2 linked regions of the Rubripirellula amarantea genome follow. The protein of the gene in region 1 interacts with the protein of each later gene in a pairwise test. Links are inferred from orthologs where the notes say so. Each region holds a gene or a part of one and is shown on either strand. Other genes may lie near its edges.

Evidence for each region.
Region 2: the proteins of Pla22_RS14435 (region 1) and Pla22_RS06695 interact in binary tests that used the Escherichia coli proteins (3 or more experiments, as listed by UniProt). The link is inferred for Rubripirellula amarantea from one-to-one orthologs.

The regions. Positions count from the first base shown.
Region 1 is NZ_SJPI01000002.1:242,277-256,962, forward strand. Bases 4,056-6,911 are described here. They hold Pla22_RS14435 (citrate synthase), read left to right. Parts: upstream 4,056-4,753; coding sequence 4,754-6,070; downstream 6,071-6,911. Other genes in these bases: Pla22_RS14430 (inositol monophosphatase family protein), read left to right, coding at 4,056-4,506; moaA (GTP 3',8-cyclase MoaA), read left to right, coding at 6,042-6,911. Also shown: Pla22_RS14415 (DUF1598 domain-containing protein), read right to left, coding at 1-258; Pla22_RS14420 (sigma 54-interacting transcriptional regulator), read left to right, coding at 508-2,487; Pla22_RS25695 (polyprenol monophosphomannose synthase), read right to left, coding at 2,499-3,422; more of Pla22_RS14430, read left to right, coding at 3,697-4,055; more of moaA, read left to right, coding at 6,912-7,064; Pla22_RS14445 (EF-hand domain-containing protein), read right to left, coding at 7,134-7,814; Pla22_RS14450 (dockerin type I domain-containing protein), read right to left, coding at 7,914-10,424; Pla22_RS14455 (leucine-rich repeat domain-containing protein), read left to right, coding at 10,747-11,673; Pla22_RS14460 (metallophosphoesterase family protein), read right to left, coding at 11,715-12,503; Pla22_RS14465 (metallophosphoesterase family protein), read right to left, coding at 12,641-13,399; tRNA (adenosine(37)-N6)-threonylcarbamoyltransferase complex dimerization subunit type 1 TsaB, read left to right, coding at 13,600-14,331; Pla22_RS14475 (BBP7 family outer membrane beta-barrel protein), read right to left, coding at 14,459-14,686.
Region 2 is NZ_SJPI01000001.1:1,845,570-1,860,336, forward strand. The notes cover bases 4,615-7,551. They hold Pla22_RS06695 (diacylglycerol/lipid kinase family protein), read right to left. Parts: upstream 6,559-7,551; coding sequence 5,671-6,558; downstream 4,615-5,670. Other genes in these bases: Pla22_RS06690 (polysaccharide biosynthesis/export family protein), read left to right, coding at 4,615-5,528; Pla22_RS06700 (response regulator), read right to left, coding at 6,555-6,950; Pla22_RS06705 (AI-2E family transporter), read right to left, coding at 6,988-7,551. Also shown: Pla22_RS06675 (Ig-like domain-containing protein), read left to right, coding at 1-650; Pla22_RS06685 (AsmA-like C-terminal region-containing protein), read left to right, coding at 1,151-4,234; more of Pla22_RS06690, read left to right, coding at 4,383-4,614; more of Pla22_RS06705, read right to left, coding at 7,552-8,973; Pla22_RS06710 (cupin domain-containing protein), read right to left, coding at 9,087-9,428; Pla22_RS06715 (hypothetical protein), read left to right, coding at 9,730-9,963; Pla22_RS06720 (hypothetical protein), read right to left, coding at 10,283-10,531; Pla22_RS06725 (PRC-barrel domain-containing protein), read right to left, coding at 10,702-11,283; Pla22_RS06730 (CsbD family protein), read right to left, coding at 11,416-11,619; Pla22_RS06735 (PA2169 family four-helix-bundle protein), read right to left, coding at 12,090-12,560; Pla22_RS06740 (MgtC/SapB family protein), read right to left, coding at 12,640-13,932; Pla22_RS06745 (hypothetical protein), read right to left, coding at 14,043-14,282; Pla22_RS06750 (CsbD family protein), read right to left, coding at 14,402-14,767. UniProt on the Escherichia coli protein: In vitro phosphorylates phosphatidylglycerol but not diacylglycerol; the in vivo substrate is unknown.

The sequences.
Region 1 (14,686 bases):
GCCTTGGACCTGTTTGGTGTGTTGGCGAAGCATTTCGGCGAGTTCACGTTTTTCGTCAATCGTGGCATCTCGCACAATGCCCGCCGCGTCAACCATCACGCCCCCAACACTGTTCTGGTTGCCCAGACCACCGATCAAGCCGGCGTGCAAGGACGCTGCCAGCGCTATCACGCCAAGGGAACCCAAGCTCACACGCTTTGTCAGGGTGATGAGTCGATTTGGCTGAGCGTGCCACTTTAGCAGTGCAGAAAAATCCATCGTGTGGATCTCCGGGGGCAGGTTGTTCGAGAGCGAAGGGTGACCATGATAAGATGAGAGCTGTCCGCAAAAAACAGCATTCCCATGTTCGTTAGGATAGTTGCAGGCCTGCTTGGCGGCAACGTAGAACGGAATTTATTCCGATGGATGGTCGGCTTTTGATCGGTGGAATGATCGCATTTTGACGATTCTTTCCCCTGTCTTGCCGCAGCATATTTCACGCTTCTCCTCTTAACACACCAATTCCTTTTGTCTTCATCCGCCTACCTTGTGCTTCGATCCGCCGGCCGCTGGAGTGACGTGTTCCGGCTTTCGCCACCCGCCCAGGCGATTCTGGGCCGGTCTTCGCAAAGCCAAATCGTGCTCCGAAGTGAGCGAGCCAGTCGCCAGCATGCTCGGATTTATTGGCATCCCGGCGATCGCGATGGGGATGGGGCCGGCTGGATGATCGAAGATCTCGGCAGCCGCAATGGGACCTTCGTCGATGGAACCCAGATCACCGCGCCGACATTGTTGACCGATCCGGTGGAAATCAACGTCGCTGGATTTACCATTCGATTCACTCATCACATCAACGCAGCGCCCGCGAGCGAGAAGTCCGAGGCTCAAGCCACCGACGATCAGCTAACCATGGAGTTCGATCCATCAGCGATCACAGATCGTCGCAGCAAGAGCCGGTATTTGGAAAATGATCCGACGGCATCGCCCGGCAGTGCTTCGGCGGCCAGTGCGGCTGGGTTGTCGAGTCGTCGACTGTTGCAGCTCGCCTTCGCGCTCGCTCGCACCGATTCATTTGAGTCGTTGGTCGAAGAAACGCTCAATGCATTGGATCAACATCTGATACTTGATTCGGCCGGGGTCTACGCTTCGCAAGCTGCTTCCAGCGTGATCGACATGCCGCTTGTTGGTACGCGGCAAAACGGAACGCGTTCTTATCGTCGTCCGCCAGATTCGCTGTTGCAAACCATCGAGGGCGAAAACAGCGAGGCGACGTTGGCACGGAACATCCTCGGCGATTCAACGCTGGCGACCGAGAATAGTCGTGGTGTGATTGATGTCGAGAGTCTGATCATTGCACCGGTGCGTGACACCGACGCGATCCTTCGAGGATTTATCCACGTCACTACCACTGGCGGGCAAGATCCCTTGTCGAGTGAGGACCTTGAATTTGTGGTCGCCGCAGCGCAAATCCTGGCTGAGTCGATCCGTTCACTCGGACAGCAAGTTCAACTGTCACGTTCGCTTGATCGCAGTCGCAAGCAGGTGGAGCTGTTGCAGCGTCAGGTCAGCGACAAGGTCCGCTTGGTTGGACGTTCGAAGCTAATCCGCAGCGTGATCGACAAAATTGGCCTCGCCGCACCGACGAACACCACAATCTTGGTTCGAGGTGAATCGGGAGTTGGGAAAGAATTGGTGGCTGCGGCGCTGCATCATGCGAGCACGCGACGTGATGGACCATTGGTGTGTTTGAACTGTGCCGCGCTATCGCCAACACTACTCGAAAGTGAATTGTTTGGTCATGAAAAAGGTGCGTTCACAGGAGCTACTGATCAAAAGGCGGGCAAGTTCGAAACCGCCGATACCGGAACTCTGATGCTTGACGAAATTGGCGAGATGAGCGCCGAGGTGCAGGCAAAGTTCCTTCGAGTCCTTGAAGGTCATGCCTTCGAACGAGTGGGCGGACACGAATCGATCAAGGTTGACGTGCGAGTGGTCGCCGCGACCAACCGCGATCTTCAGGACATGGTTCGCCAAGGAACTTTCCGGCAAGATTTGTACTATCGGCTGAACGTTGTCGAGATCGTGGTGCCGCCGCTGCGTGAACGAGCGGACGATGCGCTGCTGATCGCTGACTACTTCCTCAACAAATTCAACCTCGAAACTGGCCGCAAGATCGAAGGCTTCACTGCGGCAGCCAAGCGAGCGTTGTTAGATTATTCGTGGCCGGGCAACATTCGTGAGCTGAAGAATGTTGTTGAGCGTGCGGTTGTGCTCAATACGAAAAACGAGATCGATGTTTCCGATCTAGCGTTATCGCAGACGCCGATGCCGAGTGGTCCATCCGCCACATCACTTACGAGCGACGTCAATCTTACGCTCGCCGAACTGGAACGCGCTCACATTGAACGAGTGCTTCGGCATACGGAAGGCAACAAGACTCAGGCGGCCAAGTCGCTTGGTATCGAACGCAGTACGCTCGATCGGAAGTTAAAGCGTTGGTCCGAGTGACGAATCGACGCTTATTGCTTCAACGCTAGTTTCACCATTTGCCCCATCGATCGAATGGCCTCGCGTGATGTCAGTTTGCTTTCGCCGAGCGTTCGATCGGTGAACGTGATTGGCACTTCGATCATGTGAGCTTTGACTTGTTTCAGCCGAATCAAGATCTCTTCCAGTACCGAATAGCCGTTGCTCACCAAGTTGTCGGCACCAGCTTCCTTGAGTTTCTGAACTCGATAGCAACGCATCGAACCGCTGCAATCTCGAACTGGCAATCGCAAGCACAGCGTGGCAAATCGATTGACCAGATGGCTCATGATCTTTCGTCTCAGCGGCCATCCCACAATGGAGCCACCGTCGACGTATCGCGAGCCAATCACCACGTCGATTTCACGTTGAGGTTTACCGTTGGCGGTAGGTTGTTCATCGGCTGGTTGGTTTGAAGCTGCGCTGTTTGCTGAGTTATTAGTCACCGATCTATTTGTCGCCGAGTTGATCGTCACCGCGTCATTAGTCGCTGCTGCGTTACTGCTCACGTCGCGGCCACCCGATTTCGTTGAATGCGTTGTCTGATGAGTTGCTGCATCCAGCAGTCTCGGTATGTCGGCGGGGTTGTGACTGAAGTCGCCATCCAGGTTGACGAACCATTCATAGTCGCCATCGATAGCCGCTTGCATGGCGTGTCGGATCGCTCCACCAAGTCCACGCGCCGTGCGAACGTCGACTCGGATCCGAGCGTCATGTTCGGCGCTTCGGTTCGCGATCGCCGCGGTGCCATCGGGCGAATTGTCGTCGACGATCAAGATATCGGCGTCGGGCAACGCCATTCGCAAATGCGTCAGCAAGCTCTCGATATTCGCGGCCTCATTGAGCGTGCAAACACCGATCAGAACTCTTCCCGTGGGTGGAGGTGCTAGATCGGCGACGGTGGCGGCGTTTGGCATCAATTCATTCATTCTTCATTTACCTTACTCGCAAACCACCAATTTCGACCAGCGTGGTTTTTTCCATGCGTCGTTTGGCTCCCACCATGATCGGTTTTCGATAACGATATTTCTGGCTCGTAGAATCATCGAGCCAACGCGATGACGGGCTTGGGGGCGACCACGCATAGCAAACGGATCCGCGCCCACGGGTGTACGCATGGAAGATTGCGGGATAAAAATGGTCATCCCTTCATGGTGGCCTCGCGGCCCGGAACTCTAAGGAATCATTGACGTGGACCAGCATCATCTTGACATTGCCATCCGTGCGGCTCGAGCAGGTGCGAGGGAGTTGATGGCGCGTCGCGATGATCGAGTCGTTCGCGAAAAGGCGCCCAAGGATTTGGTGACCGACGCGGATTTAGCATCCCAAGAAGCCGTGCGTAAGATTTTGCTCGACGCATGCGAAGGCTACGCATTTGTGGGGGAAGAGGAAGGCGAGACCCAGCCACCCGACGCAGTGCGAAAGGGCGACGACGACGCTCCGCCATGTTGGGTAGTCGATCCTCTCGATGGGACGGTCAACTACGTTCATCGACTTCAATCGTTCGCTGTTTCGATTGGTCTGTACGCCAAAGGCAAGATGCGGCTGGGGGTAATTTACGATCCGGTTTCTGGCGAGATGTTCACGGCTTTCGAAGGCGGGGGAGCGTTTTGTAATGGCAAGCCCATCAAGGTGAGCGGTCAAAGTGATTTATCGGACTCGTTGGTCGCTTGTAGCTTTCCCGCCGGAATCAAAAAAACAGACCCCGAGGTCGGGAAGTTCGTCAACGTTCTTGAGCAGTGCCGGTCGCTTCGACGGCTTGGGTCGTGTGCACTCAACATGTGCTATGTTGCCGCAGGTCGATTGGATTCCTATTGGGCGACCGCCGTGTCACCATGGGACTCGGCGGCAGGAACAGTCATTGCCCGCGAGGCAGGGGCAGTCATTACCGCCTACGACGGTGGTGAATTCGACGACTGGAATCCACGGTTCTGCGTTTCGGGTTCGTTGCCACTTCACCAATCGATGGTTGCGTTGCTGAAGTCGGACTCGATTACTTAGTTTTCGTCTGCGTAGCTTTCGTCGCCATCGCAGGCAGCAAACGGAAATTAATTTCTCGACCGCGCACGCTGCGATAGGTCCAGTCAGCACGTCCGCGTGACAAAGTGTTTCGCGGTAAAATCCGTGATGCCGTCTGATTGTGGCAGTATTGATACCCCGCTAAACTGAAGCGAAGAGCTGGCGGAATGTGCTCTGAATCAGTTTTGACCCTCCTGACCGGCACCCCATCGATCACCTGGAAACGCGGATGAGTAAATCAGACAACTTGGATGTAATGGACGCCGGCACCGTAAAGATGATCATTGGTGATCGAGAAATCGAGATGCCACTGGTCGAAGGTAGTGAGGGCGAGAAGGGCATCGATATCAGTAAGTTGCGTGCTTCGACTGGCTTGATCACGCTCGACGATGGCTTCGTCAACACCGGTTCGACTCGCTCTGCCATCACTTTTCTCGATGGTGAAAAAGGAATCCTGCGATATCGCGGATACCCCATCGAAGAGTTGGCGGCAAAGAGTGACTTTGTCGAAGTCGCGTATCTCTTGATCTACGGCGACCTACCCACCCCGGTCCAGGCGGAAGCGTTTCGTTCGGGGATTCGTGATCACACGATGATTCACGAAGACATGCGTTCGTTTTACAACGGGTTCCCTCGTGATGCTCACCCGATGGCGATCTTGTCGAGTGTGGTGGGAGCGTTGTCGACGTTCTACCAAGATTCGATGGATCCTAACGACGCCGATCAGGTTGAAATCTCGATCTACCGGTTGCTCGCCAAGCTGCCAACGATTGCGGCTTACAGCTACAAGAAGTCGATGGGTCAGCCATTCATTTACCCGAACAATGAATTGAGCTACTGCGAGAACTTCTTGCACATGATGTTTGCGACTCCGGCGCACGAGTACATGGTCGACCCGGACTTCGCCGAAGCGTTGAATTTGTTGTTGATCGTTCACGCCGACCACGAACAAAATTGCAGCACGTCGACGGTCCGCATGGTTGGTAGTAGTAACGCGAACTTGTTTGCATCAATCTCGGCCGGTATCGGCGCCCTTTGGGGGCCCTTGCACGGTGGAGCCAACGAAGCGTGCGTGAACATGCTTGATCAAATCGCCAAGGACGGTGGTGACGTCAAGAAGTACGTCGATATGGCCAAGGACAAAGAAAACGGTTTCCGCTTAATGGGATTCGGTCACCGGGTCTACAAGAACTTTGATCCGCGTGCGACGATCATCAAGGCAAGCTGCGAGAAATTGTTGAAGAAGCTGAACTTGGATGATCCGCTGTTCCATGTCGCGCAAGAGTTGCAGGAAGTCGCACTGCGAGACGAGTACTTCATCGAACGCAAGCTCTATCCCAACGTCGACTTTTATTCCGGCGTGATCTATCGCGCTCTTGGAATTCCCGTTCAGATGTTTACCGTGCTGTTCGCAATTGGACGTCTGCCGGGATGGATTGCTCACTGGCGTGAAATGCACGCGAACCCTGGAAGTCGCATCAACCGCCCTCGCCAAATCTACACCGGGGCGACCGAGCGTGAGTTTGTCAGTATCGAAAAACGATAGTTCGCCGTACCCGCTCGTCGATCGGTTTGGACGTGTCCACCGTAGCGTTCGATTGAGCGTTACGGATCGTTGCAACATCCGATGCTTCTATTGCATGCCCGAGCACGATGCCGTGTTCGCGCCGCGCGAACAATTGCTGACCTTCGAAGAACTCCATCGACTGACTTCTTTGTTGGTCACTCAGATGGGTGTCAACCGAGTGCGGATCACTGGCGGTGAACCCCTGGTGCGACGAGAGCTACCCACGCTGATCCAAATGTTGGCGGGGATTCCGGGACTGGAAGACTTGTCGTTGACGACCAACGGAGTGCTGCTTGCTGAACACGCCGATGCGCTGCGTGACGCCGGCTTGCAGCGGCTCAACATCAGTCTCGATACGCTCGACGAATCGACGTTCCAACGAATATCGCGGCGTTCTGGTTTGGCTAAAGTGATCGAAGGAATCGATGCCGCGATTGCCGCCGGCTTCCAAAGCGTGAAGCTAAACGCACTGGCGATTGCTGGGGTGAGCGAACCGGAAATCACTCGCTTGGCCGAGTTTGCGATCGACCGAGGTGTCTCCATTCGTTTTATCGAGTTCATGCCACTCGACAGCGATCGCGATTGGACGTCCGCGAAAGTGCTAACGGGTGATCGGCTGCTCGCAATCTTGCGCGAACGTTTCGGCGAAGTGACACCTATACAACGAGCCGATCAATCTCAACCGTCGGAAGACTTCTTGGTTGGGCGTGGACGCGTCGGAATTATTCGTTCGGTTAGCGAACCGTTTTGCGGTTCTTGCGATCGATTGAGAATCACCGCGGATGGATCAATGCGAAACTGTCTCTTTGCGAGTGAAGAGACCCCGCTTCGCGAATTGATGCGGTCGGGAGCCCACGATCAGGTCTTAGCTGACCAAATCGCGTCATGTGTGGCAGCCAAGAAAGCGGCTCACGGCATCGATGATGCCTCGTTCTCGCCACCTATCCGCCCGATGTATTCGATTGGCGGATAGGTCGCGAAAAGAAAAATATACTGCTTGAACGACGAAGCAACTCATTCGTCGCTCAGCAATGCAGGCCGGTTATTCGGTGGCCGGTCGCTTGGGACGATCGCCACCCGGTTCGCCACCGCCATCGCCATTTCGATCGCCACGACGACCTTGTCCACCGCCGCCCATGCGTGACATCGCTTTGGTGAGTTCTTCCTTGGAAAGCGATCCATCACCATCGGCGTCGATGCGTGCTAGACGACCTGACATTGCTTCAGGAATCTCATCGCCGCTGAGTTTTCCGTCGCCATCGGCGTCTCGGTTTTCGAACATCTTGGCAACCATTTCAGGGCCGCCTCTACCTTGGCGTGACATCCCTTCGCGTCCACCTGGCCCACCTGGTCCGCCCGGGCCACCACCGCGATTGCCCATCATGGTAGGCCGCAGTTCATTGGCACTTAGCGAACCGTCATTGTCTTTGTCCAACGTTTTCAAGGCAGCGACCGCATTGTTAATTTCGTCGCTACTGATGGTGCCGTCTTGGTCAACATCGAGCGCCTTGTAGATCGGCAGCATCTGGATCATTCGTCCGAAGCCTTCGGGACCACCCCCGCCGCCAGGTCCCCCGCGTCCGGGGCCGCCTTCACGACGAGCGCCTCTGTCTCGTGGTCCTTTTTCGGATCCCGTTTCTGGTGGGTCGGCCAGTACCGTTGAAGTTGATAGTCCAGCTAGCAAACTCGCCAACACAGCAGTGCGGATTGGATTGCGTTTCATTATTAGGTTACCTTTTCGGGGAAGTTGTCATAGGACGTTCTGTAAAACGCCGCGCCAAGTGCAAGGTTTCGGTGCGAATGCACAATCCGATCAAGTGACCTAGAACATTTGGCCAATAGCTTCGTCCGCAAGTTGGCTCCAAAGTGTCTCGTCTTTGGTGCGATCTACAACTGGTGTCGGTGCCCCTGCGGCTTCATCCTCGGACGTCGCGTTAGATTCCCTTGCGATTTGATTGATGATGATCAACGCGTCGCGGGCCGTGACTTTGTAGTCACCATTAACGTCTAGGAAATAGGGATCGGGTTTCTCGCTCGTCGGATCCAAGTCGACGTTGTCCTGGCGACGCCCAAGTTCGTTGATGATGATCAAAGCATCGTTGGCTGAAGTGCCGTTAAGCCCGTTGACGTCATACCGGTTCTCAGGATTTTGAAAGACCGGAGGTTCGTCGTCGAGAACTTCCAGTGTCGCAGACCCCTGAGTGTAAAGGTCGTTTCGAAAGACAAGGTTAAGGCTCTTGGGGGCTGCAGCAACATCATTGTCGACAGCTATAACGGGAATGCGGACGGAAGCCTGACCCGCCGGAATCGTAAATTCGCGTGGAAGGTCTATCTGTGAAGCAAGAAAGCCTAAAGCGGAAACGACAAGTTCCTCGTCCGTGTCGGTATTGCTTCGTCGGATTGTCAAATTCACAGCCGAACCACCTTCGACAACGCTGTCGCTCGACAGAGCCGCCGTGAGTGATTCTTCGTCGCGAACGTCAATCGTGACTCTGCCAGACTCAACGCCACCGCCGGACGCCGTTAGTTCAACCGCAACGGTTCCATCAAGAAGATTGTCGTTGACCGCGTTGAGTGGAATCGTGACCGACGATTCGCCAGCAGGAATCACCGCTGTAGCGTCAACCGTCAATTCCGTGGTGTCGGACGAGGCCACCGTGATCGTTTGGTTGAACGTTTTCGCAGGACCACTACGCGTGATCGTTAGCGTTGCTGCCGCATTCCCCGCGTTCTCGTCGACCGCACTCTTGCTAACTTTCAAGCTAAGTTCTGGTTTGGGAGTAACGGTAATCGTAAAGGTCTTTTCGTCGGAGCCTTGGTTGTCATCGAACACACGCAACTTCACCGTCTTAACGCCGGTGGTCTCGTAAACGTGAGTACCCTTGAACTTGGCCGACGTCAACGTGCCATCGGCCTTGCCATTGGTGGTAACCGTGGCGTTGCCATCGTCGATGGTTCCATCACCCCAATCAATCGAATACGAGAATGTTTCCTCGCTAGCGGGATCACCATTGGGAGTCGAAAATCCTGGATCGGTGATCGTTCCGATCGGATCGAGCGTGATCGCCTTACCGACCTCGACAGTCTGATTTCCAACCGAGGTCAACGAGGGCGCAACATTCGTGACGTTGACCGTACGAATTTCATGGGTAAGTGTTCCCGACGTCGATCCACGAAGCACGACCGTGACGAGGTACTGGCCATCATCGGCGTAGACATGAGTCTGATTGATTTTCGCAGTTGTTGATTCGAGCTTTTCCCAACCAATGTCGTACATGCCAGCCAAGTCAAGTGTCGAAAGGCCTCGCGCACGGACATCGATCTGGGGTGTCATGTTGGTGCTTTGGATGTTGGCGACGCTTTGTGCCCAGTGAGCCGTGGTCAACGGAACTTTGCCATCGCCTTCGTAGGCTTGGTTTGCGTTCGTCCCATCAAAACGACTTCCATTGACGAGGCGGTTCCAAGACGGTGCAAGCCCAAACCCAAACGCGTGTGCGAGTTCGTGAATCGCAATCGAAATGAAGTCGGTCTGGTTCTTGCCAATTTTTTCGGGATCCGTCCCAAAGTAAAAGTCGCGGGGTTGATCAAACGCAATCGAACCTACAACCGCTGCGAAGTCATCGGGCGATTTCTTGAGCGATCCGGTCTGACCTCGCGACCGAAGGTCATCCACGATCGAATCAAGCTTTGCCTGAGCTTGGTTGTTGCACTGCGTTTGCGTAAGCGTGCCGCAACTGAAGAACGTAGCTGGATTCTTGATCGACACGTTAAGCGAACCAATCCCGCCGACTGCTGCAACAGACGGTCCCAAACCTCGTTCGTTATCAAAATTTCTTGAGCCCGCGAAAATCAAAACTTCGTTGGCCGCAATCCTTACGTTCCGTTTGCTGCTCACTTCAAAATTCTGTACGCCCGTCGTTGGGTGGTCGATGACCGGCGTGACGTTCACGTCAGGATGGGTTCCGGTCGCTTCAAGTTCGTCGGCGAACAAACTAACGAAGGAGTTCGCGGCGTACTCTAAGGCCGCCTTCGATCCGGCTTGTTTGAAGAAACCGCGTGTATCGAGCGAGTAGTCGAACTTGATTTTGAGCTTGCCAGTTTCGTTGGTACCTAGCCCGGTCACATTCGTTTTTTGACCGTCTCCCCAAAACACTTCGCCGGAGATGTTGCCAGTCAGGCCCTCGGTGCTGAGGTTTTGGCTAAGTTCGAAAGCGGCCGCTTCGGCGATCATTAGCCGACGTATTTCCAGCGATTCAAACCTCAAAGGACGACTTAACTTGGGACTGCGACGACGCTGCCTTGAGGGCGCATTGAGTCGGGGCACTGTTGGCATAACGTTATTGAAGAGGATGAGAAGAGACAGCGAGCGCTGAGTGTACGTCCAGGTAGTATTCTATGGAGTCATGCAATAGGGAATAAGTGCAATGCAAGGCGTCCAGGGCTTTCCTTTTGCGGTCGGCGGCCAACACCAAGTTTGAACCGTAGTCACCAGCAGGTGAACGGGTGTGCTGGTACGCAGCCGGCAAACGACCGCTTATCTGGGTCGCAAGATCATCGACTTGGCGGTAGTTTGCTTGAGATAAACTAGGTCCGTCCCATCGCCTGTCATGGCTTCGTTAACCAGGTCAGCAAGTCCCTCTTCGGAAACACGGCCAATGATTCCACCTCTAAATCCCCGTCAGTACATGTTCCGTCAGTTCGTGTTTTGTTTGCTGGTAGCAACTTGCCTCACTAACTCACAATCGCATGCTGACGAGCCTTCCGAGACGTCAGAAGTTACGGCGTCAGAAGTCGAGCCAAAGCCAGCCGAGACGGTGTCGATCTTCGCGGATAAGAATCTCGAAGAAGCGGTACGGGCCGAAGTTTATGCCAAACGGTACAACAGTGAACCCATTTTGGCGGAAGATGTTGCCACGATTTCTCGAGTCGTTGCGAAACGTAAAGGAATCAAGAGTCTGGCGGGCTTGGAACATTGCAAGCGAATCATGCTTTTGGATCTTGCTGGCAATGAGATCGCCGATCTCAACCCGCTGAGCGAACTGAAGTTGTTACAGTCTGTTACGATTTCGAAGAACAAAATTTCGGACTTGTCGCCGATCAAAGGACTGAAGTCGATGCAGTTGCTGGACTTGTCCGAGAACCAAGTTGCGGACCTTTCCGCTATCGAAGGAATGTCGAACCTGAGAACGCTTTACGTCAGCGGCAACAAGATTGATGATCTTTCGTCACTGGCCAAATTGACCAAGCTGTGGTCGGTCGATTTTTCTACCAACCAAGTTTCGGACTTAGCGCCGATAGCGAATTTGAAGTGGCTCAGTACCCTTAACGCAGACGGCAATCAAGTCGAATCGCTCACGCCGTTAAAGGGGCTGGGCGAACTGGACCTGATGATGATTCGCCGAAACAAGATTCGCGATCTAACGCCATTAATTGAAATGTGCGAAGCAGACTTCAACGGGGATCGCAAATTCGCGCCGTATCTAGACATCTACATCAGCGGCAATCCGATCGACGATGCGACACTGAATGAGCAAATCCAACGGTTGCAAGCTCTGGGCGTTGACGTCGAGGACGATCAATAGCCATCACGTCCCGGCACACACCTTACCAACCTTCGCACACCTTACCGACCTTCGCGTAATCGGTAGCCGAGCAGGTTGTCGAGTTCAGGTTCCGCTTCGATCAGCTTGACCGTCTGCTCGATATCGTACTCCACTCGGCGATAGACGATTTTCTCGGGATCGTGAATCACATAGCAACTTCGGGGGTCACCATCGCGAGGCTGACCGACGCTTCCGACGTTGATCATCAATCGTTGATTGCGATCCGAGATGTCATAGCCGGCGCCCGTATCCGTGGGGCGTACAAAGCGCAGGTCACTGGTGAAAACGCCAGGAACGTGGGTGTGGCCTTGAAAACACAGATGCCGGAATAGCGAGAATAGCTTTTCCATTTTCTTGACGTTCTGGGTGTCTTCGGGAAAAACGTATTCATTCGTCGGTCCGCGCGGCGAACCGTGAACAAACATTAGGCTTGGCAATTCACCGTCCCCGGACCCCGGCACTGCTTCTTCCACGATCCGTGGCATCCGGCACAGGTAATTCATACGCTTCAGGCTAACTTCGGGGCCTTCCGGGCCGCACTCGACCTGAGCTCGCGTCCAGAAAATGGCCTGTTCGGCAGCAACGTTGAAACCTTCTGGATCGAACAGCGCGCTGCTGTCGTGATTGCCAAGAATGCAGAACTCAAAGTTCATCACTTGATCGAGGCACTCGCAAGGCTGCGGCCCATAGCCAATGACATCGCCTAGGCAGACGATTCGATCGACGTTCTGCGATTCAACGTCGGCCAGCACCGCTTCAAGTGCGGACAAATTACCGTGAATGTCACTCAGGATCGCGGTGCGGGTCACGTCGGTTTATCAACTAGAAGGTAAGGAATATCAAGGTCGTTGCAGGCATCGCACTTCGATCAAATACTTGGGAATGAAGCCGAATGTTTCGACATAGTCGAGAAAGCGTGTCGTGCTTGAGTTAGACAAACGTCTTTCTAACGCCCGTGTTTAAGTCGATCGCCAAGAGCATCCGAAAGATCGGGCACGTTGTAGATCTTTTCGGCCGTCTTATTGCGATCATAGTCAACGCGGCGGTACGTAATCGTTTTCGCATCCGTGTCCAAAATCACATAGCACGACTTGTTATTGTCATCGCGAGGTTGGCCGACGCTTCCAACGTTGACCATCAGCTTTGCTCCGCCAATCTTGTAGGAATGGTCGCATTCGTCTGGCGAAATAAACTCGCATTCCGTTGTGAAGATTCCCGGCAGGTGGGTGTGTCCCATGAAGCAAACGTGTTCGATTTTGCCGAACAGAATTTCCATCTTGCGAGTGTCGAAGATGTATTCGGGGAACACGTACTCGTTCGTGGGGTCACGTGGGGAGCCATGCACGAAACGGTACTCGGATTCTTCGACCTGTCGCGGCAGTTCACCCAAGAAGTCCCAACGCGAATTGACTTGAGCGTTGCTTCCAGGTCCATTGTCGAGTTGGTCGCGAGTCCAATAAATCGCCTGCAACGCCATCTGATTGAAGCCATCAGGATCGAATAAAGCAGCTTGATCGTGATTGCCCAGAATTGTTTTCTGGCAACGCTTCATGACTAAATCAAGGCACTCGCAGGGATTCGGTCCATAGCCGATAATATCGCCCAGGCAGTAGATCTCTGCTACATCGTTAGAATCGATATCCGCTAACACGGCCTCGAATGCTTCGAGATTGCCGTGGATATCGCTGATCAAGGCTCGCTTCACCGGTGGATTCCTGCTGGTGCGTCGACGGTAGGTCGTCTCAATGGGGGCTCGTCATGAGTCATTCGACGACCTCCAATTGTAAGTGGAATTAAAATTTCGCAGCAATCCCATGACTGAGTAGCTCGTCGGAAGCCTCTATCCTAACCCACACCCTTGCACTTGAACAATCCACGCACTCGACGGAAGACTGAAACAAGCGGATGACTGAAACAATCGGGAACTCGACGATCCAAGCGGACGGGCAAACCGCGTCGGAAACCGCTGGGCAATTGGCGATGGAGACGACGGGAAAAGGCGGCAGTATCGCGATCTTAGTTGCCGGCCGAGTTGTGCACCAAGTCGTATTACCCCAACGAGAACGTACCGCGCGAGTCTTGACCGGCGAACTCGAGCGAACGGTCGCTTGGGCGAACCAATCGGGTATCAAGATTGGGCTTTTGTCGGTCGCCGATGGCCCAGGTTCATTCACCGGCCTGCGAATAGGCGTGACGACTGCGAAAACGCTTAGCTATGCGTGGCAAATCCCTTTGGTCTCGGTGGATTCGTTGTCAGCGATCGCGGCTGAAGCATTTCGAATGACCCCGAACGTAGACCGCATTCTGGTCGCTCTGGATGCTTATCGCGAACAGGCGTACGTCGCCGAAGTCAGCCGACAACTTCTTTCGACCACACCGTCAGAAATGGCCGAACGGATCGAGGTGCTTTCTCATTCTGAATTGGCCTCGCGAGTGGCATCAGCTCAGGGTTGGCATTTCGCTGGTGACGCCAAACTATTCGATGATGTCGATGCTGCTCGAATCCTGCCTCGAGAATGCGATGCCGTGGGAGTGGGCATTATCGCTCATCAAAAAGCCAGCCAAGAACTGTTTGTTGAGGCAATGGAGTTGGTACCTCGCTACGTCAAATTGAGCGCGGCCGAAGAGAAACTGTAAAGCGAAGTTTTTCTTAGCGCGAACGCAAAGATCGCGAGAAGGCAAACTGACCGACAATAAAAAAACCTCGACGAACAAGTTCGCCGAGGTTTTCCGATGAAAGACTGCAAATCTTTTTCGTCAATGATTACCAGTTGAACTCGGCACCCACGTAGGCTCCGTGCAACACGTAGCTGTCGTCGGCGAACACGGTTCCCGCTGCAGCGGCTGACGTGTAGTAGTTCGAATACGAATCCATCGCGTTAGCAACACCGGTGATTCCCATCACGCGGTAACCGCCACGGACGGTCCAGGCGTTGCTGATACGGTAGCCCAGTCCAAGATCAAGCTCGCCGAGCGTCGACAACACGGTGTC
Region 2 (14,767 bases), on another replicon or contig:
CTACCCTGTACTTCGAAGCGATCGCGTCAGGAACGGCAACTGTTGTCGGTTCACCTGCCGATTCATCGCCATTCCAAGATACGTTGCTGTTCGGCGAAGATGAGCCCATTGAAGTTAGCCAGATTCGCTACGACAAACTTTCGATCACCATCGGCGGAGGATCGGGCGAAGGCGAAGCTGTGCAAAACCCAGTGCTTGCTCCAGACGTCAATAACGACGGCTCTGTGTCGCCAATCGACGCGCTTCTCATCATTAACGAAATGAGCCGTCTGCCAGCCGAAGGCGAAGCCGGCAGTAGCACACGTAGCAGTTACTTCACCGATGTGAACGGTGACCGACGCACATCGGCGATCGACGCGTTGCAGGTGATCAATTATCTCACCCGAATGAACAACTCACGTGAGTCCGAGGGCGAGGCGATTGTGGCACCGCTTGCGGCATCGACATCGACTGATTTGGGTTCGACCGTGGCCAGCGACAGCATTTTCACGGACCTCAGCCAGTCCGACCAAGTGCTATCAACGGACTCGCCATCTGTGGCGGCATCGTTGGGACCCGTAGTCGCCAGCACGGACTCTAGCATCAGTGACGATGACGAGACTGACATCCTAGATCTGTTGGCCGACGACGTTCAAGGTTTGTGGAATTAGACTCGCAAACGACTGAGTAATCCGTAGCCAAAATAGCGTTGGCTGACGGACTTGCGAAAATTGTCGTTCGACGCGATACTCTTGCCCAACAGGCCGAAGTGGCGGAATTGGCAGACGCGCTGGATTCAAAATCCAGTTGGTTCACACCAGTGAGGGTTCGAGTCCCTCCTTCGGTACTTGTTACAACAAAAGGACTTAGAGCAGCCGCTCTAAGTCCTTTTTTCGTAGGGGCTTGAGGTTGGTTGCATGTTGCATGTTGCTCGGGCCTCGGGGCTCGATGGCTGATCGCCACGAGGGCTCGGCGGACGGTTCTCGGATGCATCGCAAGTCAACCTGCGCGAGGACATGGCCAACACGGGGCGAGAGATTGCCGAGTGTGCAGAATCCCATTGGCGTTCCGCTTGTCGATTTAGGTAGGCTGGAGCGGCTGGCTGAGCGGAATACCCCAGTTTCACGGTATGGGGTTCATCAAGCATCGCTTCACTCAAACCAAAATTTCCATGCCTATTCGTCGTTTGCTAATAGCGCCCGTCGTCCATCGCCTATTGGTGGTGTGGATATTGGTATGCAGTTTCACCCAATGCCAGGCCCAGGAACCTCCGGCCAAGCCCGCTAAAGCGCAGCCTCAGGGAAAGCCACGGTATTGGACGACTCACTGGTCCTTGGACAATATCAACGTCGGAAAGTTGGCCGATCGGCTGGAGATGATCGGAATTGAAACCGGTCTGGATCTCGAGGGCGAAGTCAGTGTCGAGTTCGAAGTGGGCGTCCCCCTAACCTCTTTGCGAGACGCTGCGGCGTACCGATTTGATGGCACGCTGACGAGTTCATCTTTGGTGGTCGATGGTGTCCAGTTTCAAAACCTAAGCACCAACATTGCCTACCGTGATGGGATTGCCACACTACGTGAACTGAAGTCAGAAGTGATTGATCGAACGGCCGCGCGCAAGGTACCCGGGGCAATTCGCGGAAGCGGAACAGCAGAGCTTGTTCCGCGAGGAAAGATCGACGCGAATAGTGAGGTGACCGACGTGTCGCTCGCCCCAATAAGCGATTTGATCTCAAAGCTGACGGGACAGGTCGATGAAGACGCACTGTCCGACGGCACGCTATCGGGCAACATCAGCGTGAGCGTGCCACTAGACACCCTCAATCAAATCGAAACCTATCAACTCACCGGATCATTCCAGGGAAAAGGATTGAAAGTTCCGGGGTTGCCGACCGCAGACTTCGATGCCAAGGAAGTTCAGATTGCCGACGAAATTCTATTCATTAACGATTTTGATTTGGTCGCGGTCAATCAGGTTAGTGGTTCTCGAGTCGGCATATCCAAAAGCAATAATGGTGACAGTCCGACGTCAACGCTTGCCGGGCTAGCGGACGTTGCCGGGGCAATTCGCGTACGAGGCAAGGGACAAGTCCCCTTATCGGGCGTAGGCGAATTCCAGTTTGAAATGACAGGCGACGATGTTCCAGCGGAGTCTCTCGTTGAGATCGCCTCTCGTTCGTCGCTCGCAGATTCTCAAACTGAAACCGGTTCAAACGTCGCGTCAGGGAAGTTCGACTTTCGCGTTCTCGGCTCAGGAAAGTTGAACAACGAGATCAAAGATTCAACTTGGGAGATCCGCGGTTTAGTCGCTTCACCAAGGCTTCGAGTTGCCGGAATTAATCTCGGGACGATTGAGCACGACATAGAGCTGACACCTGAGAAGTTCACCGTCGTTCCCAGGCGGAACGAAGCCGATTTGCCGAAGTCGTTTCGGCTTGGTCGTCTTCAGGCATTCTACGCTATCACTGCTGATCAATTGGACCTTCGTTCGCTCGATGCATCGGTGTTTGGAGGCGAAATTCATGGTTCTGCGCAAATTCCATTCGCGACTGAAGGAACGCTTTCGTTGACAGGATCCGTATCGGATGTTGCACCCAAGTTGACGGTGCCGATCGCGGGACGCAACGTCGACCTTTCAGTCGTCCTGGTTGGCGAAGTGGATTGGCAAGTTCCCCTTAATGCGCTCGATCAACCCGTCTCGCACCAAGGAAATGCCAAGTTGTCGATGAAGCAGGTGCGATTGGGCGAAGCCGAGATGGGTGATTTGACCGTTGATGTGACCGCACGATCCGGTCGCATTGCACTCGTCGCTCAAGGAGAAGTTTTTGATGGGAAGTTCAGCATCGATACCATTGCCGAGATGCAGGCTGCGGATCGCTGGCCTGACCTGACACGACGGTTCGCGAAAACGGAATTCACATTTGACGGTATGTCTTTGGGAAGACTGCTGAGCGTCACGTCTGCGGCGCGCAGCGACTTAGCGGGAACAGTGTCAGGTGTTATTACGGTCTTAGCAGCGAAGGACCAGAACGATCAGACTCGACTTCCGGATGCTGACGTTCAACTGGAACTTCGTGAAGTTAGTCATCGCTCTGCGTTGTTGTCACGTTCCGCTCGCCTACGTGGAAAAGTCAGAAACAACATTTTCGAGCTAGAGTCACTCGTTGGGTCTTACGCTGGAGGCACGGCAAGAGCGACGGGGCGGGTGTACTTGGTTGATTCGAGCCAGAAGATTCATCCTCGATCTGACCTTTGGATATCGGCCAATCGAATTGTGTTAGATCGTGGTCTCTGGTTTCTGGGGGACGTCGCGGAAGACTACCGCGGTCGAGGATCGTTAACGGCAACGGTGAATGGGTATCAGGAATCTGTTCGCGTTCGAGGCAGCGCCAATGGAACTGACTTATCTCTTTTTGGACTGCCGCTGGGAAAAGCACATAGTGGAATCGCGGCGGACGCTAATTTGACTCAAATGAGTTGGACGCTGCGTTTCCCTTCGGTTCGGTCCACGCAAGGTGGCGGACAGGTTCAAGGTGAGCTTGCGTTATCCTCGACGCGTCGCGGCGGCCGTGGCGTGGATCTTGAAAGTCGCTGGAGAACGCGGCGAGTGGATTTTTCTAAACTCACCAAGCAACTCGGACGGTCTTCGTCGTTCGCTCAAGGTGAGTTAACAGGCGACCTAACACTTAACGGGAAATCAATTCAGTCACTTGACGACTTGAGAGGACGATTCGCTTTTCAACTCGGTCAGACACGCGGTGCGTCAATTCCGGGACTCGTGGGTGTCTCGCAGTTCCTCGGTCCGATTTCGTTGGTGAACCAAACTTTCGATGTTGGTGAAGTGAACGGAGTCATCGGTGGCGGTGCAATCACGATTGACGAGTTTTGGATTGGGTCGGACACGGCGCTGGTGCAAGCAGATGGAAAAGTGTTTATCCGCAGCGGACGTATGGACTTGAATGCGTTGATCGCGACAGGCGACTATCGAGACATCGCGGCCGATTTCTCGCAGCTAGCGAGACGGTATGCACTGCGGTCGTTGCTTCCCACTTCGGCAATACTGGACATTACCGAGCTGCTACGAGATCGCACCTTGGTGGTTCGCGTCATAGGTACGGTCCAAGATCCAATCGTTCGTGTGCAACCCATTGATACGTTTCGCGAGGAGGCTGCTCGGTTCCTGCTAAGAGAGGGCCAACGGCTGATTGTCGCTGGTGTGACCGCCGGGGCTGCGAGCGAACTCGACATGAAGTGAGCTGTGTGTTTCACAACCGCTTGCAGTTTTCTAGTCGTTCCGATTGTGACGGTCCTGACTGTCGCATCGCATATGTCTTATAAGCCACGCTAAGCGTGTCGCGCGCGCCGATTATTCGTGTAGGAAGGATTTCACCACACGAGGCGACATGATGCATCGAAACGGTTCTAGCAAGCTAGCAAAGATCACGACTCGAAGACTTATGCAGGGCTATGCCATGTTGGCTTGCCTATGGATGACCGGGTGCAGCACCCTAGGGTTATCCCTGTTCCCTTCGGATTCAATGTTAACGAAGGACGCCGAGTCAGTCCTTGATGCGTCGAAGATTCCATTTGGGATCGCTCGAGAGAATGCCAAGACGGTGCTACCACCGCATGCTCTCGAACCTGGTGACGCTTTGCTGATCGAACCGGTCAACCTAGAGCGAGACCTGCGGCTTCCAGCCGACCAAGTGGTTTTGGCTGATGGAACGGTTGACCTGGGACCGTACGGTCGTGTCGTTGTCGCTGGTCAGGATCTTGAGCAAGCAGAATCGTTGATCGAACGTCAGATCGCGTATCAGATTCGACTGCAGCAAGAAACGTGCAAGCCGCTGTTGGCCGACGAAACCGGCGAATTGAATCAAGCACGTGATTTGCCCGAGGATTGTGACGCGATCGCGGTCAACGTGCGAATGTTGGAACCCGTACATCGCTTCTATGTACTCGGTGAAGTCAATGCACCGGGCGCTTACCCGCTATCCGGGTTTGAAACCGTTCTCGACGCGATCGTCACGGCAGGTGGCCTGACCAGCGCAGCAAACCCGTGCAAAATTCTGCTGGCCCGTCCGACGGATCCATGTGAGTGCCGAGTGACATTGCCCGTCTGTTATCGCTCCATTGTTCAAATGGGAAACACATCGTCGAACTATCAACTGCAACCCGGTGACCGAATCTTCGTTTCATCGAGGTCGTGCATGGATGAATTGATGTTCTGGCGAGCCAGTCGAACCTGCGATCGTTGCCAGGGCTGTAATCGCGCTTGCAAGGTACCGCCTACCTACACGGCTCAACCAATGCTGGGCGTCGCGAATACCATGATCTCGCCGGGAAGCGTTGGATTGATGCGGCTATCAAACGACCCGCTGCGGCCCAATGACTTGTTGGAACGAGACTCACCTGACTTTCAAAGCAGCGAAGGCAATTCATCGCAAGGTCTGAGTGACTATCTCAATCAATCGCCTGAGGCTCCTTTTTCATCCGAACGGTCCCGCGAGAGTGACGTCGATGGTGAACTTGATTTCCGCGATAACTAACGGCATCACTGATGCTTGCTAAGTCAATCGTTCAGGCAATTGATAAGAATGAGTCCCACTGAAAACGATCACTAAGGTTGTGCACCACGCAGATGCCGCCGAGCGCATCACGCAGTTGCCGAGTGCATCACGCAGTTGCCGGTCAAACGGTGGCATTCATGTGCATTCGAACGGCGCCGGGGACGACGTCAAAACGCACTGGTTCCCGATCCACAAACTCGCCGTCGAGGGTAAACCGCATCGGTGGATTGGATTGCAATTGAAGCGATTTAACTTGCCGAAAGATAACTTGCTCGCATTCGAGGAAGTCACCCAGCAAGTTGTTCGCAACAATCTCAATCATGTCTCCCACCGTACCATCGCGAATGATAACGATATCGATCAGTCCATCGACCGGCGAAGCCTTCGGCGCGACTTGGATTCGTCCAGCATTTGTTTTTCCGTTGGCAACCAAGACCGCCCAAGAATCAAGTTTCTGAAAAACTTCTCCATCGCAATTCAGGTCGATACAGTAGGAAGTCATATCAGGCAGAACGTCGATAGCCCCGCGAACGTAGCTAAACGCTCCCCAACGCGCCTTTAATTCATCGGTCATGACTTCGCTGACCCGAACACAGTTTCCACCCGCGGCGATGTTGGCATAGTAGCGTTCCATGTTCTCACCCTGAATACGAACCACGTCGACCGGAATCGCTTCCTGCGCGAGTATCTCGACCGCCAATGAGATGTCATCGGGAATCTCGAGCGTGCCGGCGAAATCGTTGGCAGTGCCTAGGGGAATGATTCCCATGCTCGGTCGCTGAGCCGCTTCGATAGTCATCAACGCATTGACGACGGCATTCACCGTTCCATCACCACCAGCAGCGACGACGGTGGACTTCGGCGTATTAGAAGAAGCCTTGATCTCGTCCACCAAGTCCGAGGTTTCGGATAGATCAATCCAAGTAGTAGCGTGATGGTCCAGATGAGTTCGTAGTGTATCTGTTTCGCTCGCCCTTCCCGAACCAGAGTTCCAGACGACGGTTTTCATGAGGGAACGCCTTCGGAATTGACGGCCTTCTCCCCAAGCAACTCACTGATCTGGCTGAACAGTCGTTTGAAGTCGACGGGTTTGGAGTGGAACGCATCGCAACCGGCGGCAATCGCCCGCGTCTCATCATCCGGAAGCGCGTGAGCGGTCAGCGCGATCACAGGAATTCGTTTTTCAACTTCGGCAGCTCGAATTTGCATGGTAGCTTCAATCCCATCAAGTTCTGGCATGTTGACATCCATCAAAATTAACGACGGTGCAGCTTGGGCGGTCGCCAGAACAGCCTCGAGGCCGTTACTAGCCGTGACCACTGCATAACCACGCTTACGCAAATGTTGAGCCATCATCTCGCGAATATCGTCGTGGTCGTCGACTAGCAAAATTGTGGTCATGGTGTGCTCAATCAATTGAAGGTTGAAGAAAGGTAGTTCAAAGCGAACTCGTGGAAATGGTGTCAGGCGTTTCAGAGCGGTGGAACGATTGGTCTGGCGCCGGAGATTGCCGTTGCAGTATCGATTCGATCTTGGCTCGTGTTTGCGAATACGAGGTCGTCATGCCGGTCGCGCCGGCCTTGCGAAACTTCACAAACAACTTGTCGAAGTTCTTGAACTTGCCCATGCAAGCGATCAACACTGGGCCGGTGTAACCTTCGCTACGAATGGATCTGCAAAGATAGCGAGCTTGCGCGAAGCCTCCTTTGGGTAGCACAACGATGACCACGATGGAGGGTGCACTATCTGCAATCTGCCGGCCTATTTCTTCCGGGAGAGTTTCGTCATCAATGCTGGTCAGTTCGTACTTCCCACGGCCACCTATTCGAAGCAAGTTCAATAGCAAGAATTCGCTGAAGTGATGCGACGTGCAGCCGACCACCGTAGGTAAAGTCGTGGCCGTGGTTTCCTCATCCAATGGTTCGCCATCTACCGGTTCAGCCTTTGCCGGTGAAGTGTCCAATTCTTCACCCAGGCTGGCGATCAATCCCCCGGACATCGCAAATAAGCGATTGGCGTCAACATCACTTAAATGACTAGCGTCGTGGTCGAGACGGATACGTTTGAGTGTGGGAACAATCACTTCATCACTGACACCGGACAAATCCGACTCAGCGACGTATTGCCTGAGTAACTCACCAGCTCGATGTTCGTCACCGGCTAGTAGCCGCTGGTAAAACCGCATTGATTTTTTGATTTCGACTTCCTCGCCCAACAAAGTGGAAAGGATTTTGAAGCGAGGAACGTAGCGTCCGAGCACCACCAAACAAACGGTGAGCGGGGTCGAAAGGAGCAAACCGACCGGCCCCCACAACCAACCCCAAAACACGGCCGCAACAATCACCGCGACAGCCGAGATGCCGGTGCTGGCACCATACAACCATGGCTCCAAAACGTTGTTGCTGAATAATTCCATCGTGATGATTAGGACCAACACGGCTAACGCAACGCCATAGCCCGGAAAGACCGACAAAGCGATCGCGAGTGGGAAAACGGCAGCAGCGGTCGGGCCGATGTAGGGTACAAATCGGAGCGATGTCGCCAGCACACCCCATAAGATCACGTTGGGAAAACTACCGCCTGGGGTCATGGTCGCCCCGATCAACGCCAAACCAACGGTTAATACGAACCCGTACGAAGTGTTCACAATCGTTTGAGCGATCAGGTATCGGCTGATTCGCCCGGCCGCCTCGTCCAACGCTTCGGTTGTTGTGACGTAGTTTCCGTGACTGACCACCGCGATGATGCGGTCTCTTAAGTCTTCTCGGTGGATCAACATGAACAACGCGAACACACTCACAAGACCCGCCGTGGCCAGTGGCCCCAGCACGGTACCCGCTGTGGTTGCCCATGAAGCCAACGGCAAGTCATCTCGCACTTCTTGGACGTAAAGGGGCGTGCGGGTGGACGTACCGTCGTGAGGCAAGTCTTTGCGGCCGTCAGAGTTCTCTGGCAGGATTCGGTTGGTCCATGTCGTCCACAAAGACGTGTCTGCGTCTTCTTGATCATCTATCTTGACCGCTGCACCCTCTTCCATCGCCTCGGTCACTTCACTTGCGAGTTGGTCGAGGGATCCGCCAACGCCGCTTGTCATCCCCGAAAGACTGCGTGCTTTTGCGACGAGCTCTCCTTTATGCTTTGGCAGGTCGCCGACCAAGGTGGTCAGTTCGCGGCCAATCAGAGTGAAGCCGCCTGCAAGAAGGACGAACGCGAGCGCCGCAGTTGCTACAACTGCCATGACGTTGGGGATACCTAGTCGTTGCAGCCGGTTTACGATCGGACTCAGGAGGAACGACAGCAACAATCCGAGTGCCAGCGGAATGAAAACATCACGGGCGAAATACAATGCTGCGACGGTTAATATAACCGCAAGCAACTGAGCGACCGCAGAGATCATCGCAAGGTCGGATTTTTGTTGTGTCATTCAGTAGGTCAATAGTTCATTCAAGGGACTAAAAGTGCGTAGGTCGTTGGCGATCGCTTGAGTCGTCAATCAGCTAGGTCACACGAAGTGATTTTGAGCGAAATGTTGCGTTATCAATTACTACTGGGATCATCTAACTCGTTGTAACGTGCAGGTGGGCTTGTGGCTTCCAAGGCCACAATAGGTTCAAGCACGCGGTAACGGTGATTTGCACCCGCGGGCACTAACCAAGAGTCTCCCCCTTGTAACGTGACCACTTCACCGTCCAAGTCCAATTCCAGGACCCCACTGAGCAAGTAGCCAACGGTCTCATAGTCACGAGAGCGGGGCGAATCGTAATCCGCTTTACCCTCCTGCCAACGCCGTAAAGCAACGTGCTTTCCCGATGCCAAGTACTTCTGGCCCATCTCGCCAGTCTCTGCAGTCGACTTCGAGGTAATTTGAGGAATGTCCATTCGAATGTCCTTATTTGAAGGGTGTAGTTTCGTCGCAGTTCGTTTACTTGTTGCTTGTTCGTTTACTTAAATACTGTGACGCAAACGCTATGCCGTTGTCAGGCAAAGCAGCGTGTCAGCACCTGGCGCAACAATTGCTTGTACGAGCCTTCAAATTGACACGTGACAAACTTCACCGTCAGTGATGCGGGATGTCACAAGAATAGGCTGACGCGGTTGTCGCTCGCCTAGTTTCAGAGTGGTTGTTGGGACTGTCGTACAGTTCAGCAACCCTTTCGGTTCACCTAAGAGGTAATTGATCATGCGCGTCGTCGTATTAATCTTGGTTTTGGTCCTTGTTCTTGGATTGATCGGCTGGCTTCAATTCAGTTCACCCAATGGCAATCCAACCATAGAGGTCGACACGGATAAGGTCCGACAGGACACATCGACCATTGTCGAGAAAACCAAGAATGCCGTAGACAGCGCGGCTGGCAAGATCGATGCGAGCATTGATCGTGAGCCGGTAGCACCAGTCGATCCAGTGGCTCCGTAGTTAATCAATCTGTGCTGTTTCGACATTCGGCACTTTGCGATCGGCATTCGGCAAACGTTCAATTCTGTGTTTGCCTGAGCGGAGCGACGACGCGAGGTGCACGAGAGCCGTTTGGGCAGTCTCGTGAGTTAAGACTGGGGAGTTCGTTCTAGGGAATTCAGACTAGGGAGTTCAGTCTAAGTCATTCAACAACGAGCCGTTGATAGGATGGAGTGTTAGAGCGATCGTTACGATCGAACGCTCTTTGCAAATGCTCTTTGCAAAACACGCGTATCGCCTAAGTTGGCGACACGGTGTCTGCATCTAAGTACTGGACGTACTATTCTTCACCAACATCCACGTTGACTCCGCCATCACCTACTTCAACGTCGACGCCGTCAACTGCGTCTCGCAAGTTTTCGCGTCTTTCCTCACGGCGTTCCATTCGATTTTCAACCGGGGTGTCGTTGACGTCAACATTGACGCCATCAGTGTCATCAGGCAGAGTGCCACGTTCATGGACGTCAACGTCGCAACCCGCAAAGCTAAGGACTAGGGCTAGAGTAGCGACGAACAGGGAAGTCTTCATAATTCAACTTTCGTAAATAGGGTTTGCGGTGTCAGCAATCTCGTTGCTCAGCGAGCTTCCTCGATTTATCGGCGAAGCGAAGGGGCGAACAAGTTCTGGCGGTTAAATGTGTAGGCGCAAAAAAAGCCGACGCGTCGTTATTGCCGCGTCGGCCATAGGAACAATAAAGCTTACTGATTGACGTTTCGACGGTTTTCACGCATTAGACGATCCTTCTCGTCCATGTTGCGTTTGACGCCGTATCGTTTGTCGAGGTCGGCTGCCCATTGTGAGTCAGCCATGTTTGGCCAACTGTCTTCATCAAATCCCTGTTGGCCCTCAAGCTGTTGCTGGGTGACATCCAAGACTAAGACATAGTCATCTGAGTCGATGTCATCGTCGCCCACTTCATCCGGATCGGCTTGGACACGGAACGCTTCGAATGGCACGGCAAACATCTTGTTACCTACTCCCAAGAAGCCGCCGTAGGTTACCGCCGCGTAGCGAACCTTTCCGGTCTTTGAATCGAGAACAATGTCGTTGATTTCACCGACGCTCTCTCCTCGTGAATTCTGAATGTTGTAGCCAATCAATTGGCTAACCCGGATATTGGTTCCGCTTGTCTTGGAATCCAGTCTCCCAGCGTCGGTTTGCTGGTTTACACCGTTAGTTTGATAACGGTCTTGAGTAGCTGCGTCCTGGGCCATAACGTTGCCCAGGGTGACGCATGAAAGGACCGCAGCAGCGGTCGCGTATTGGAATGCACGTTTCATAGTAATTTCTCCAAGTGTTGATATGAGTAAGAAGATTCGGTTATCGAACTAGGTGTTTAGCCTGATGTTCGTTCATCTGAATTCAACTGGTTTGCGAGTTCGTTCAATGGATGCCTTGCGGCAGCAACTCTGCTAGCAGTTGCATGAACTCTCGAATTCCTTGACTTGCTTTTCTGCTTCGTCCTTGGCGATGCCATAGCGTTCTTGAACCTTGCCAACCAGCTCTTCTCGCTTGCCAGCGACAACGTCAAGATCGTCTTCCGTCAGGTCGCCCCATTTTTGTTGGGCTTGGCCTTTGACCTGTTTCCATTTGCCTTGTATTTGGTCCCAGTTCATTGTTCTTTCTCCAGACTGAGTCAGATAAGTATGCCGCTCTACTTAGCGGACATTTAATAAGAACACTTAGCTGCACGTCGTGGACCAATCAACGAGATAAGAGAGCTGGCGATGCGTCTTTCGCACGTTTTGACGCTTACTTCCTACTTCAAAAGAAAGAAGCGACGAATCAACGATTCGTCGCTAGTGGCGTGTGATCGGTTGGCGAACGAACAGGTAGCTTCCCAATCAATCGAAGAGGCTTTCGTTGATGAGAAAACTCTCCCCGTGAATCGACATTGTTGATTGCATATTGAAAAGCAAAGTGTCTGAGCGAGGCAGGCTTTTGTCTCAGCAAGAGAGAAGTGAGACGGTGCCGACTTCTCCCGCTCAACATCAAGAGGCAACCGGGAAGTAGATCAGTAGATCAACAGATCAGCAGATTCGACCGCATCGAATCGGTTACAGTGCACGCTTCCCCTACGACGCCTCTACTTGTTCTTGTACGCGTCTCGCAAATCCCGGATCTTATCGTGGCCTGCCTTCACGGCTGCGTATTGGTCAGTGAGTAGGTCGTTCATGGCGCTGCCTGCGGTTTCCTTCAAGACTTCTTCGTAGGCTGCTTTGATGTGATCTTCGCCTCGCTCGGCTTCGATCAGAATGACGTAGGGATCGCCACCGTTGATCTTGCTGCGAATGTTGATCCAGATTCGGTGAGTCTTGGCGGCTACACTACCGTCGTCTTCTGCTTCTTTTCCATTGAACTCCACGAACTTTTGAAGCTCACTCGCCATGGCGCTACGCTGGTCGCCAATCTCTTTGAACAGAGTCGTAAGTTGTGCATCGTCGATTTCCTCTGCGGATTCGTGGAAGCCGTTGTAGGAATCGATATTGGCACGAATTAGCTTTTGTAGTTTGTTAATCGTGGTTTCATTGAGGTCGGTCTTTGTTTCGAGACTCATGGTTTGCTCCTAAGTAGTTTGAATGAAATGTCTACAAGCATTCAAACGCAAACAGTGTGCCGGAAGCCGACGATCTGCTTTAAGAAGAGCTTTCAGACCCTTCAAACAGACCCTGAAGGAAAGGCACTTCATTGATGGCCGAGCCCGGCCAAAAGACCAGCATAAGAACGCCGCCAATAACAGCGACGCCGAAGGCCGCGGCCACATATAGGCTTAATTTGCGAGTGCCCAGCAGCACAACGGCGCCGGCCTTGAAGATCAGGTTCGATAGCGTTGCGATCACGATCACCCGCCATGCTGTATCTGGGTCGACGCGACCTTCGTTGAACATCTTTGCCGTTGATAGGGTGATGGCATCCACATCCGTCAGTCCTGATATGCCCGCGATTGCATAAAGTGAGTTTTCGCCGAAAATATCTTTAGCTGCTGCGACAGCGAACAAGATGATCGCATAGAGGCCACCAAAGATGATCGCTGGCTTCAATTGAGCAGGGTTGTCGTGATCGGGTGGAGTCGTGGCATGACGGCGAAGCGGCAGATACAAGACAAAACATTCTACGACCATCAGTATCAATAGCGAGGTCATAGGTAGGAACGTAAACTTCAATAAGCTCGGAGATACGATCCCAATCTCAATCAAGATGCGAACGTTCACAACGGTCGACGCGATCAGAATCACCATCGCAGCCATGGTCGTGGCGTCCGGTGAGCTTTTGGTCTGCCTCGCATAACTGACGGTGGTTGCCGTGCTAGAAATCAAACCGCCAAAGATGCCTCCCAGAATAGCTCCGGCTTTGGCTCCCAAGAGTTTATACGCTACGTAGGCAACCATACTGATGCCGACAATGAGGACAACCATTCGCCAAATGTCGTAAGGGTTCAGCACATCGTAAGGACCGAAAGTTTGGTCTGGTAAGATCGGTAAAACGACGAGGCTGATGAGCACTAGGTTCATCAACGCACGTAGATCTTTGTCGGTCATTGACGCGACTAAACCATGCAGTCGCTGTTTCCAATGCAGAAGAACCGCGGCGACGCCTGCGGTAACGATCGCTGGGCCAGTGTTCCCTGTTCCCAACGCGCAGCCAACGGCGAACATCAACAACGCTGCTATTTCCGTTGTCATGCCCGAGTCGAAGTCGCCCGAGCGAATCTTGGCGATGTTTGCGATTGCAAGCAGAACCGCAATTGAAAGAACCCCGGCGGCGATCAGCCAGCCCGACTGATCAGCCATCAGGGTTGAGAGTGTGCCAAACAATGAAATGAGCGGGAACGTCCGTATCCCCGCGATTTCCGACTCTTTCCATTGTCGTTGCAAGCCTACCAGCAGGCCGAGTCCAAGTGAGATCGCGATTGCCTGGTAGGTTTCCATTTATGCTTTGTGCCTATTTCTCAAGACCGTGTCCTAAGTTTGCGTAGTGCAGCTTTTCGGTGCTCAGAGGCATCCATTGTAAGCATGCGAAGTCGAGTGCATCGCTGTATCTAGCGGCGCAGCTTCCAGCCTACGATCACACCAAGGCCGAAGCACCACACGGCTGCAACGTCGGGACGATCCTTCGCGTAATCACGAAGAAGTCCAAAAACGTCCTTCGCGGGGCTCGCGACGTAGTGATTGCCGTACTCCTGGAGGCTTTCACCCGCCGAACGAGTTGCCTCGTCGAATTTGCTGTGCATGTCACGGTTTTGGGATTCAGTGGGTGGCGTCTTAGTTTGTGCATTCATCGTTGAAAAACTTTAATTGGTAGGGTGAAAGGTGAATGGGAAGAGATGACCGCGACGATGATTTGCCTCGTAGCGCGGGTGATCAAATCGCGGCGATCAAATCGCGAAGTTGTCTGGTGTTATCGTCCACTCCAACGCTCGCGCCACGTTGGTTCTCGATAGCGATCAGTTGCAAGCGAATACCCAATGGCGATTCCTGCCAGGATGCCGATACCCAAAGCAGTGGCAACCGATTCCATGGGGTGTCGGGCGACTGCTTTGGTCGAACGCTCGTACCCTTGTCGCAGCTTCTCACCAGTGACTTCCGCATATTCGGAAGCCCGTGAAGTCAAATGCGAACAGCTTTCGCCACATTCTTGATAGATCCTGGTGACGAAGGATTCGACTTCTTCGCGAGCAGCACCAACCTTTTGTTGGATGAGTCCGATCAATTGCTCGCTATCACCTTCGACCTCACGGAGTTCATCATCCGTAATTTGTCCATA